DNA from 2 places in the Chitinimonas sp. BJYL2 genome. Region 2 is predicted to be linked to the other one. Evidence: predicted binding sites of a transcription regulator. Region 2 holds the regulator's gene; the other holds the start of a gene.
The links. Region 2 encodes NrdR, which represses ribonucleotide reductase genes. Its sites were predicted from a motif close to AAANACNATATATNGTNTTT; they were not measured.
Positions count from the first base shown of each region.

Region 1: the regulator NrdR is predicted to act here: its motif matches at 3,952-3,971, upstream of O9X62_RS11510 (ribonucleoside-diphosphate reductase subunit alpha).

Region 1 covers NZ_JANZKW010000003.1:347,947-353,996, forward strand. Annotated here, with positions in the region: gene uvrB (excinuclease ABC subunit UvrB) at 1-682, shown strand, start outside; gene O9X62_RS11500 (methyl-accepting chemotaxis protein) at 781-2,724, opposite strand; gene O9X62_RS11505 (ABC transporter substrate-binding protein) at 2,779-3,537, opposite strand; gene O9X62_RS11510 (ribonucleoside-diphosphate reductase subunit alpha) at 4,180-6,050, shown strand, end outside.
Region 2 covers NZ_JANZKW010000002.1:308,166-314,215, reverse strand. Annotated here, with positions in the region: gene O9X62_RS07010 (GNAT family N-acetyltransferase) at 1-156, shown strand, start outside; gene O9X62_RS07005 (acetyl-CoA hydrolase/transferase C-terminal domain-containing protein) at 228-2,339, shown strand; gene O9X62_RS07000 (aminopeptidase) at 2,376-3,449, shown strand; gene nrdR (transcriptional regulator NrdR) at 3,506-3,961, shown strand; gene ribD (bifunctional diaminohydroxyphosphoribosylaminopyrimidine deaminase/5-amino-6-(5-phosphoribosylamino)uracil reductase RibD) at 3,994-5,070, shown strand; gene O9X62_RS06985 (class I SAM-dependent methyltransferase) at 5,074-5,826, shown strand; gene O9X62_RS06980 (riboflavin synthase) at 5,856-6,050, shown strand, end outside.

The DNA.
Region 1 (6,050 bases), on a different contig from region 2:
CACCGCCGTGGGCGAGCGCGTGCTGGTGACCACGCTGACCAAACGCATGGCCGAGCAGCTCACTGATTACCTCACCGAGCACGGCATCAAGGTGCGCTACTTGCACTCCGACGTGGATACGGTGGAGCGCGTGGAGATCCTCCGCGATCTGCGCCTGGGCGAGTTCGATGTGCTCATCGGTATCAACCTCCTGCGGGAGGGGCTCGATATTCCTGAAGTCTCGCTGGTGGCGATACTGGATGCCGACAAGGAAGGCTTCCTCCGTAGCGAGCGCAGCCTGATCCAGACCATCGGCCGCGCCGCGCGTAACCTCAACGGTACGGCCATTCTTTATGGCGACCGGATTACCGATTCGATGAAGCGTGCCATCGACGAAACCGAGCGGCGCCGCGCCAAGCAGGTGGCGTTCAACGAGGCTAACGGCATTACGCCGCGCGGGGTGCAAAAGCGCATCAAGGACATTATCGACGGCGTGTATGACGAGGACGAGGCCCGCGCCACCCGGCTGGAACGCAAGCGCCAGCTGGTGCTCGACGAGCTGGATGAAAAAGCCCTCGCCAAGGAACTCAAGGCTATCGAGAAAGCCATGCTGGATGCCGCCAAGAACCTAGAGTTCGAGAAGGCGGCGGAACTGCGCGATCAGCTTCACAAGCTGCGTGAACGGGTGTTTGGCGCCGCCTGAGTTGCCCCTGGGTGGCTTGCCCAACAAAAAACCGTGCAAGTGCACGGTTTTTTGTTTTCAGGCGCAGGACCCCGCGCCCATCGAGGGCTGTGGCGGCCTTAGAGGCGGAAGCTGTCCACCACCTGATTCAGCTCTACCGAGAGCTGCTCCAGCTGATCGATCACCTGACTGGTGCGATGCAGTTCGGCATCGCCTTCCTGCGCCCGTGCCGACATGCGTTCTGCCGCCCTCGCCATTTCCTCGGTGGCGCGCGATTGCTCGGTGGCGGCATCGCGGATCTCGGTGGTTTTGGTAATCACCTCGGCCATGTTGACCTGGATCTTGGCGATATGGGCCAGCGCCACATCCACCAGATCGACGCCGCTACGCACCGAATCGTGGGTCTGGCCGACCTTGCTGAGCGCTTGCTCCGTGGCCTGCCGCATCGAGCCGACCATCTTGTCGATTTCCAGCGTGGCCTGCCCGGTGCGTTCGGCCAGCTTGCGTACCTCGTCGGCCACCACCGCAAAGCCGCGCCCCTGCTCCCCAGCCCGGGCGGCTTCGATGGCCGCGTTGAGCGCCAGCAGATTGGTCTGGTCGGCAATTTCCTTGATCACGCTGGCAATCGAGCTGACCTGACCTGAACGGGCCTCCAGATCACTCATCACCCCGGCCAGCACATCCATGGATTGCGAGACATGACTGATCTCGCCGGATACCCGACCAACCGATTCGGCGCTATCTGCCGACAGGGCGCCGGCCTGTTCCACCGTGTGGGCGGCAGCGCGCGTGTTGTCGGCAATATGGGCCACGCTCACGGTGATCTGCTCAATGGTGGCTGCGGTGGCCTCGGCAAGCGAGGCGCTATCGCGAGAGCCCTCAGACAGGTGATCGGTCATCTGCCCCAGTTGCTCCACGCTGCTGTTGAGGTGATGGGTCTGATCCCGTACGCGCAGGAACATGCTGCGCAGCTGCTCCATGAACTGGTTGAAGCTCTTGGCGATTTCACCGATCTCGTCGCCGCTGCTGGCATTGAGCCGCACGGTCAGGTCGCCTTGGCCCGATGTGAGTGAGCGCATGGCATCGCGCAGCTTGCCGAGCGGCTGAGTAATGGTGGTGGTGACATAAAAGATCAGCGCCAGCGAGACCAGCAGGATGACCAGATCAATCACCACCATCCATTGCATGGTGCGGGTCACCGGGCCATAGACCTCAGCCTCGGCGATCTCTACCACCACAAACCAGCCCGCCGTGGGCAGATGGCTGGAAACGACCACCATGGGTCCGTTCGGACTGCGGTAATGGCCCAGGTTGAAGTTGCCTTTGTTGAGCAGGGTGGGTGCCACCTCGGTCATGCCCGGCAGGCTGGCCAGATCGACCTTGTTATCCACCTTTACCAGCGCCGGGTCGCGGTGAATCTGGATCTTGCCGGCCTCATCCACCACGAATACCTGACCGCTCTTGCCGATGGCCATCTGGCGCACACGGTCGGCCATGGCGGTCACGTCGATTCCGAGGCTGGCGACGGCACGCTGGCCTTTATCGTCTTTGGCCAGGGTGTTGATGAACATCATCACATTGGGTTTGCCGGGCTCGGCACCCAGGTTGAATCCATGGGACTGGCCGCTGGCCAGAAAAGCCTTGAACCAGCCGTCCGCACCATCCGGATCAACTTGCCGTGCCACGCCTTTTTCATCGTTGTAATAGTTGCGGGTGGTTTCGGAGGTCCACGACACCATGGCCGCGCCGGATTGTTCCTTCAGCCGTTTGGCATAGCGCTGCCAGAGCGGCACCCCCTCGGCCGGTTCGCCCGCGGCCATCCAGTCCAGTACGAAGGTATTGGCAGCCAGCTGCTGTGCCTGGCTCAGCGGTACCGACACCGATTTGTCCAGCTCGTTGCGTATGGCCTCGACCGTACGCACCAGCTCGTATTGCTCCAGCCGCTCGGTCAGGGCGGTCTTGAAGAGCCGGGCGGACACAAGGCCCACCGTCAGCAGGGAGGCGAGCAGGATCAGCGCAACGCTGACCAGGATCTTTTTCTGGACCGACCAGTTACTGAACATGCTTGCTCCTTATTGTTGTCTTGGCCAGTGATGCTGGCATGGCAACAGCCGGGATCACCGTGCTGACGCATGCCGATTGGCCAGTATCTCGCGCCATTCGGGGTCTTCTGCCAGTTGCGCCAGTACACGGTCGGCATAAGCCATCAGCGCCGCCTGGCGAGGATGGGTGAACAGATGCCGTGCATAGCGTTGCCGGGGCTCGCTGGCGATATGCATCCAGCTACGCAGGTCTGGCAATGTCTTCTCAAGATAGGGCAAGGAACTTGCCATCACAAACGCCACGTCCACCCGCTCGTACTTGAGCTTGAGCAGGCTGGCGTGCTCGGTATTGGCGTCGTCGCGGATCACCTTGTTCTGCTGGATCAGGGCTTCCAGATCCACATAACGGTGCCCGGTAATGCCACCCACGCGCAGCCCGATCAGCGACTCGGGCTGCTTGTATTCAACGGGCTGCCGCTTGCGGGAAATCACCAGATCGGCGTCCTGCATCAGCGGGCGCGACCACAGATAGCGGCGCATTGGCGCATCGCCAAACCAGCGTGGGTTGGCCCAGGCCACCATGCCTGGCCAATCGGGATGGCTGAGGGTTTCATCAAGCCGCCGCCGCGGCAGCAGCGTGGCAACGAACTGATAGCGCCCCCCGGATCGGGCAGTCAGTGCCTGCGCCAGCTTGCTGGTGAGGTTATCCGGACTCGCAGGCGAATAAGGCGGATCCGCGTAGTACGTATAGAGCGGTATCTGTTCCGGCGGCGCAGCCTGCAACGACAGGCAGACAGCAGCCAGCACCCCGCCCAGAAGGCGACCCAAGGTCAAGCCGCGTATCCGGCGACATGGTGTGGGCAAGGTGTTCAGACGGGCTACTCCCTATCGGGTGGTTGGTGGTGCGGTCAGCGCCGGCTGGCGTGCTTGAGGACCAGGTGGTTCAGTATCGACCATTCACCGGGGGGCGGCCAATCGGAGCACGCGGCCAGCTCTCACGGTGTGTTGTGATCGGGACCACACTCTCCCCGCAACAGGCGTTTGCCGCCCATCGGAAAAGCGTCGCCCGACCTGCGTGCAACAAGGCGCCCAAGCCGGCACGCCCACACCCCGATGCCACGGGCGCAAGCCTGCGCAAGGCGGGCAAAACGGGCGGTGTTGCATTGTTGCCAGCACACATTTCATGACATCCGCAAGCCTTGCGGTGCATGAGGTCAATCACTAGAATTAGTGGTCAGAACAAAGGAAAAACACTAGATGTAGTGTTTCTCCACAGATTTTGCACAGAGTTATGCACACGTCGTCCGGGCCTGCCGGACCAGCGCTTTCGCCGTGTGCCGTCTGGGCCGGAGGGGGTCAGGGTGTATCAAAACACCGCGACTTATCCACCGCTCCCGACACCCGAATACCCACCCTTGCGATGCATTTTTTGCGCCGCAACCCAGACAAACAGATCAAGAAGGGGAAAGCCTGACCATGTACGCCACCACCGAATCCGCCAGCAGCACGCGTGCGCCCTACACCTCGGGCAGCGAGAGCGTGACTGCCGCCACCGGCCAGCAAGTGGCCGAGTACAAGATCATCCGCCGCAACGGTTCCGTGGGCCCGTTCGAGCCGATGAAGATCTCGGTGGCCGTGACCAAGGCCTTCCTCGCTGTGAATGGCGGTGCCGCTGCCCAGTCGGCCGCCGTGCGTGAAACCGTGCAGCGCATTACCGATGCCGTGGTCAGCGCGCTGATGCGCCGCAAGCCCGAAGGCGGCGCCCTGCATATCGAAGACGTGCAGGATCAGGTTGAACTCTCCTTGATGCGTTCGGGCGAGCACGATGTGGCCCGCGCCTACGTGCTGTACCGCGAAAAGCGCCATCAGGAACGTCTGGCCAAGGGCGAGGCCGAGCAGGCCCCCGTGGCCTCCGGCATCAATATCAACGACGAAGGCGTGAGCAAGCCGCTCGACGTTGCCAAGCTGCGCGCGCTGGTGCAATCGGCCTGCTCGGGTTACGAGAGCGTGACCGATGTCGAACACATCGTCGGCGAAACCCTCAAGAACCTGTACGACGGCGTGCCCGCTGAAGAAGTGCGCAAGTCCGCCATCCTCAGCGCCCGCCAGCTGATCGAGAAGGAACCCGCCTACTCGCGCGTGACCGCCCGCCTGCTGATGCACAGCCTGCGCCGCGAAGTTCTGGAAGAAGAAGTCACCCACGAAGAAATGGCGACGCGCTACGCCGAATACTTCCCCAAGTTCATCAAGCAAGGTATCGAAGCCGAGCTGCTGGACCCGGAACTGGCCCAGTTCGATCTGGCCCGCCTGGGCGCTGCCATGAAGTACGAGCGTGATTACCAGTTCGATTACCTCGGCCTTCAAACGCTGTTCGATCGCTACTTCCTGCATATCCACGGCCATCGCATCGAGCTGCCGCAAGCGTTCTTCATGCGCGTGGCCATGGGTCTGGCCCTGCGTGAAATCGACCGCGAAGCCCGCGCCATCGAGTTCTACAACGTGCTGTCGACCTTCGACTTCATGTCCTCGACCCCGACGCTGTTCAACTCGGGCACGCTGCGCTCGCAACTGTCGTCCTGCTACCTGACCACGATTGCCGATGATCTCGACGGCATCTACGAAGGCCTCAAGGAAAACGCGCTGCTGAGCAAGTTTGCCGGCGGCTTGGGTAACGACTGGACGCCCGTGCGTGCACTGGGCAGCCACATCAAGGGCACCAACGGCAAATCGCAGGGCGTGGTGCCGTTCCTCAAGGTCGTCAACGACACCGCCGTGGCCGTGAACCAGGGTGGCAAGCGCAAGGGCGCGGTCTGTGCCTACCTGGAAACCTGGCACGCCGACATCGAAGAATTCCTCGAACTGCGCAAGAACACCGGCGATGACCGCCGCCGCACCCACGACATGAACACCGCGAACTGGATTCCCGATCTGTTCATGAAGCGCGTGATGGAAGGCGGTGAGTGGTCGCTGCTGTCGCCCAGCGAGGCGCCCGATCTGCACGACCTGTACGGCAAGGATTTCGAAAAAGCCTATCTGGCCTATGAAGCCAAGGGTGAACGCGGCGAGCTGCGTGTGTTCAAGCGCATCAAGGCGCTGGACCTGTGGCGCAAGATGCTGACCATGCTGTTCGAAACCGGCCACCCCTGGTTCACCTTCAAGGACCCGTGCAACCTGCGTAGCCCGCAGCAGCACGTGGGCGTGGTGCACAGCTCCAACCTGTGTACCGAAATCACGCTGAACACCAACGACAGCGAAATCGCCGTGTGTAACCTGGGTTCCGTGAACCTGGTCAACCACATGGTGCAAGGTGCCGATGGCAACTACACGCTCGATGGCGAGAAGGTGAA
Region 2 (6,050 bases):
GCGGCAAGGTCAGTGGGCTTGATGGCGCTGGAACTGAGCGTCAGCCCCGCGAATGTGTCTGCGATTCGCGCCTATGAGAAGCTGGGCTGGCGGGATGCCGGAATCCGGCCCGATCGTCCCGAGTTGCGTTTGATGCGATACACAACCTCTCCCTGATTGCTGTACCTGAGCCAGATCAAGGTATCCGGGCAAGAATGCATTACGCTGATGGCAGAGGAGAATCTGCCATGACCCAGACTATGGATCGGATCGACGCGACTGTCGATTACCTGCTTGATCATATTGCCGGCGACATCATCGTGGGCGCCCCGTTGGGGATAGGCAAACCGAATCCCTTGCTCAATGCGCTTTACCGGCGCATCAAGGCAAATCCTTCCCGACGGCTCAAGATCATTACCGCACTCTCGCTAGAGAAGCCCGCGGGTCGCAGCGATATCGAGCGGCATTTTCTGGAGCCGTTTGTCGAGCGTGTATTTGGCGATTATCCCGATCTGGATTACGTGAAAGACTTGCGTGCCGGCAGTTTGCCGCCGCATATCGAGATTCTGGAATTCTTTCTCAAAACCGGCGACTACTTGGGCAACTCCACCGCACAACAAGGCTATATCTCCACCAACTACACCTTTGTTGCGCGTGATATGGCCCTGCACGGGGTGAACGTCATCATGCAGGCGGTGGCCGCAAAAGAAGAGGGTGGGCAACTCAAGCTCTCGCTATCGAGCAACACCGATGTGACCTACGAAGCCGTTGAGCGCCTGCAAGCCATTCCGGGTCATCACTTCCTCACCGTGGGCGTCATCAACCATGCCTTGCCCTTCATGCCGAATCAGGCCGAAATTCCGCCGGCCTTTTTCGATCTGCTGGTGACGGACCCCGCGGGCACGCACCATCTTTTCTCGCCCCCCAATATGAAGGTGGACACTCCGGACTACGCCATCGGCTTGCATGCCGCCAGCCTGGTGCGGGACGGCGGCACCTTGCAGATCGGTATCGGCGCTTTGGGGGATGCGATTGCCCAAGCCCTTATCCTGCGGGATCGACACCCTGATTCCTTTGCCAATCTGCTCAGCGAGCTGTGCCACAAGCAGACCGCAGGTCGCTCCCTGGAGCGTTTTGAAGAAGGCCTGTACGGCTGCTCGGAAATGTTCGTGAATGGTTTTCTCAAGCTGATCGAAGCAGGGATCGTGCGCCGGGAAGTGTTTGCAGACGCCACCTTGCAGCAATTGCTCAACAGTGGCGCCATCACGCCCGTACCCGACGCGCAAACCTTGCGCGCACTCAGGGATGCCGGGCGGATCAGCTCGCCGCTGTCGCAGGGGGATGTGGATTTCCTGACCCATTTCGGCATCCTGCTGCCGGGCGTGGTCTTGCGTGATGGCACGCTACGTCACGAAACGCATTGTGTGCCGGCCACGCTCGATGATGCATCGCTGGCGCTGATTGCCACGCATTTGCTGGGCAAGCGACTGAAGGCCGGCATCCATATGCACGGTGGTTTTTTCCTGGGCCCGGAAGATTTCTACCAGCGCTTGCGCAGCATGCCGCCGGCTGAGTTGGCCCATATCGAGATGCACCGTATCGACTTTATCAACCAGCTGGGTAGCCACGCTGCGCTGGCCAGCGCGCAGCGTCGTCGTGCCAGCTTCATCAACACCACCATGATGGTGACCTTGCTGGGGGCCGCCGTGTCGGACGGGCTGGAGAACGGTCAGGTGGTGTCGGGTGTGGGAGGCCAGTACAACTTCGTGGCCATGGGTCACGCGCTGCCGGACGCACGCTCCATTCTGATGTTGCGGGCGACGCGGGAAAGTGGTGGCGAGATCAGCTCCAATATCGTCTGGAACTATGGCCACACCACGATTCCGCGCCATTTGCGCGATATCGTGGTCACCGAGTACGGCGTAGCCGAGTTGCGCGGGCAGTCGGATGCCGAAGTGGTCAAGCGCCTGATCCAGATTGCCGACAGCCGCTTCCAGCACCAACTTGTAGAGATCGCCAAGGATAAAGGCAAGCTGGAAGCGGACTGGGAGGTGCCTGAAGCCTGGCGCCACAATCTGCCTGAGGCCCTGGAGGCGCGGCTACTGCCTTGGCAGGAGGCGGGACTCTTACCGGATTTCCCGTTCGGTACCGATTTCACCAGCGACGAGCTGGCGATGATCCGGGTACTGCAAAAGCTCAAGCGCGCTAGTGGTCATCCCGTGGAGCTGGTGCTCGCAGCCATGCGTGGTTTGTTTGACGACAAGCCGGTGCCGCCGCAATGGCTGGCGCGTCTGGGTCTGGACGAAGCCGGCGGACTCAAGCAGGCGCTGATGCGGCGCTTGTTCGTGGGTAACCTGTAGTGCAGCAGCCGGAGCGATATCCCCTACACTGAGGCCATGCTGATCGTCCGGACTCTGCTGTTACTGAGTAGCCTGCTGCTGATATCGGGGTGCGCCAATCTGGGCTACCTTGCCCAGGCGGCACGCGGTCAGGCCGAGGTCTTGGACCGGGCTCGGCCGATTGACGACTGGCTGGCCGACCCGGACTTGCCCGCAGAAACAGTGCGCAAGCTCCGGCTCGTCCAGCAGCTGCGCCGTTTCGCCGTGACTGAACTGGATCTTCCCGATAACGCCAGTTACACGCGCTACGCTGATTTGCAGCGTCCCTTCGTGCTGTGGAATGTGGTGAGCACTCCTGAGCTGTCCTTGGTGCCTGTCCAGAGCTGCTTTCCGGTGGCTGGTTGCCTGACTTATCGCGGGTATTACGACGAGGCGGAGGCCCGGCGTTATGCACAGCAGCGTGAGCAAGCCGGTGAAGATGTGTATCTGTATGGGATTCCGGCCTATTCCACCTTGGGCTGGTTTGCCGATCCCTTGCTCAACACCACCTTGCGTCTGGATGACCTGGCCATTGCCCGGCTGATCTTTCATGAACTGGCCCACCAGCGCGTGTATGTGCGTGACGACACGGCCTTCAATGAAGCTTATGCCACCGCGGTGGAGCAGGAGGGGCTTGCTCGCTGGCTGACTCAGCACGGCAATGCCTCGCAGCGCTTGGCGGCGGAACAATCCGAGCAGCGCCGCCAACAGGTTCTGGCACTCATGAATCGGGGACGAGCGCGTTTGTCCGCCTTGTATGCCAGTGCCAGCGACGATGAAACAAAGCGCCAGGGCAAACAGCGGATTCAATCGGAAGTGGCGGTGGACTATGCCGCACTCAAACAGTCCTCCGGTAGCGTGCTGGGCTATGACAGCTGGTTCCGGCCAGCCCCCAACAATGCGCATTTCGCATCCATCAGCACCTATCACGCGCTGGTGCCGGCCTTGCGGGCACTGTTCCGATCCCACGGCAGCGACTTCCCGGCCTTTCATGCTGCGGTCAAACTGCTGGCGCAGCAGCCGGCGCCCGAGCGGCAAGCCAGTCTGGCGATGCTTGTCAGCCAGCCGGCAAGTGACGACTCCCACAGGTAGAATGCCGCCTGTGCCTGCCCGAACGCACCTTGCGTCGGGTTACCAGGAGTTCTGCCATGAAATGCCCGTTCTGCGGCTCGCCCGAAACACAGGTTGTCGACACCCGCCTATCTGAAGAAGGTGACAGCATCCGTCGCCGCCGCAAATGCGCCGATTGCGACAAGCGCTTCACCACGTTTGAAACCGCCGAAGTTCGTCCCCCACAGGTCGTCAAAACCAACGGAACCCGTGCCGATTACGACACCAACAAGGTGCGCATCAGCTTCCAGCGCGCCTTGCACAAGCGGCCCGTCCCGACCCATCTGGTTGACGAAGCCATTGCCCATATCGACCGCAAGATTCTTGCGCTGGGTGAGCGCGAGATCGATTCGCGGCGTATCGGCGAAATGGTGATGACCGAGCTGGCCAAGCTCGACAAGGTGGCCTACATCCGTTTTGCCTCGGTGTACCGCAGCTTTCAGGATGTGGACGATTTCCGTGATGTGATCCGCGAAGTGAGCAAGAAGCAGTGACGACGACCTTCAGCGCCGCCGATCATTCATTTATGGCCGAGGCCCTGCGCATGGGCGAGTCGGGCCGATGCATCACCACGCCCAATCCTTGCGTGGGCAGTGTGATTGTCCGCGATGGCCGCATCATCGGCCGTGGTCACAGTCAGCAAGCGGGCGGCGCGCATGCTGAGGTCATGGCCATGCGCGAGGCCTTGGCGGCGGGTGAGTCGCTGGCGGGTGCCACTGCCTATGTCACGCTCGAACCCTGTTCCCACCACGGCCGCACGCCGCCGTGTGCCGAAGGGCTGATCAAAGCCGGCATTGGCCGTGTTGTCGTGGCGCTGGAAGACCCATACCACGAAGTCGCCGGCCGTGGCCTCGCCATGCTGCGCGCGGCCGGAATCACGGTCGAAGAGGGCCTGATGGCCGCCGAAGCGCGCGAATCGATGAAGGGCTTTCTCAGCCGGATCGAGCGTAGTCGGCCGTGGCTACGACTCAAGATTGCGGCAAGCCTGGATGGCAAGACCGCCCTCGCCAACGGCGAAAGCCAGTGGATCACCGGTCCCGAGGCCCGCGCCGATGTGCAGCGCCTGCGCGCCCGGTCGTGCGTCATGCTCACCGGCAGCGGCACGGTGCTCAAGGACGACCCGTTACTCACGGTGCGCGATCTTGACATTGGCCGCCAGCCGCTGCGCGTGGTGCTCGATAGCCGCGCCCAATTATCGACTCATGCCAAGCTCCTGCACGCACCGGGCAAGACGCTGGTCATTGTGGCCGATGCACCTGCCACGCATGTTCAAGCCTTGCAGGCTGTAGGTGCCGATGTCGTGGCACTGCCAGATCAGCACGGTCGCGTTGACCTGGCCGCCACGCTTGTTTTGCTGGGTCAGCGTGGCTGCAATGAAATCACCGTGGAATCGGGCGCGCGGCTCAATGGCGCATGGCTGCAAAGCGGTCTGGTGGACGAAGTCATTCTGTATCAGGCACCGGTGCTGCTCGGTGGCATGGCTGCCGGCATGGCGGATTTTTCGCTGCAGTCGTTGGCTGACAAGCTGGCACCACGCGTTGCCGATGTGCGCAAGATCGGAGCTGACATGCGTTACACGCTCCGTTTTGATGGCAAGGATTAGCCCATGAGCTTCAAGGATCATTTCTCCCGGCAGGCCAACGACTACGCGCGCTACCGCCCCAACTACCCCGAAGCCCTGTTTGACTGGCTGGCCCAGGTTGCCCCCAGCCGGGTGCTAGCGCTGGATGTGGCCACCGGCAACGGTCAGGCTGCCGTGGCGCTCGCGCAGCGTTTTGAGCGGGTGATTGCCACCGAGCCATCGGCTACGCAGATTGCCAATGCTGAACAGCGCGCCAATATCGACTACCGCCAGGAACCTGCCGAGGCGATGAGCGCCTTGGACGCGAGCGTGGATGTGCTCACGGTGGCGCAAGCGCTGCACTGGTTTGATCTGCCAGACTTCATGCTGGAATCCACGCGCGTACTCAAACCCGGTGGTGTGCTGGCCGTGTGGTGCTACGAGGTGTTCAGTTGCGAGCCAGAGGTCGATGCGCTCGTCAGCCACTTCTATCATCAGGTCATTGGCCCGTACTGGCCGCCAGAGCGCCGCTGGATCGAGCAGGGTTATGCGGGTCTGGAACTGCCCTATGCCGATATCGCCACGCCCTCACTGGATATGTCGCTGCAATGGGATCTGGACGCGCTTGTGGGTTATCTGGGTACGTGGTCGGCCACACAGCGCTACCGTCAGTCCAAGGGCGTTGACCCCTTGCCGGCGCTGGCACAGCAGCTTGCCGCAGTATGGGGCGACCCTGCTGTCGCAAAAACCGTCAGTTGGCCGCTAAAACTGCGCGCCTGTCGCAAACCCGTTCCATAATTCGCCCATGTCCGCCTGAAAGAATCCGTATGTTTACCGGCATCATTGAAGCTACCGGCAAAATCGCCAATATGACCCCGCTCGATGGCGAGGGTTTGCGTGTCATGGTGGTCAGTGATCATCTCGATATGGGTGATGTGAAGATCGGTGACAGCATCGCGGTCAACGGTGCCTGCATGACCGTCGTGGCCAAGACCGCTCACAGTTTCAAGTTCGATGTGTCG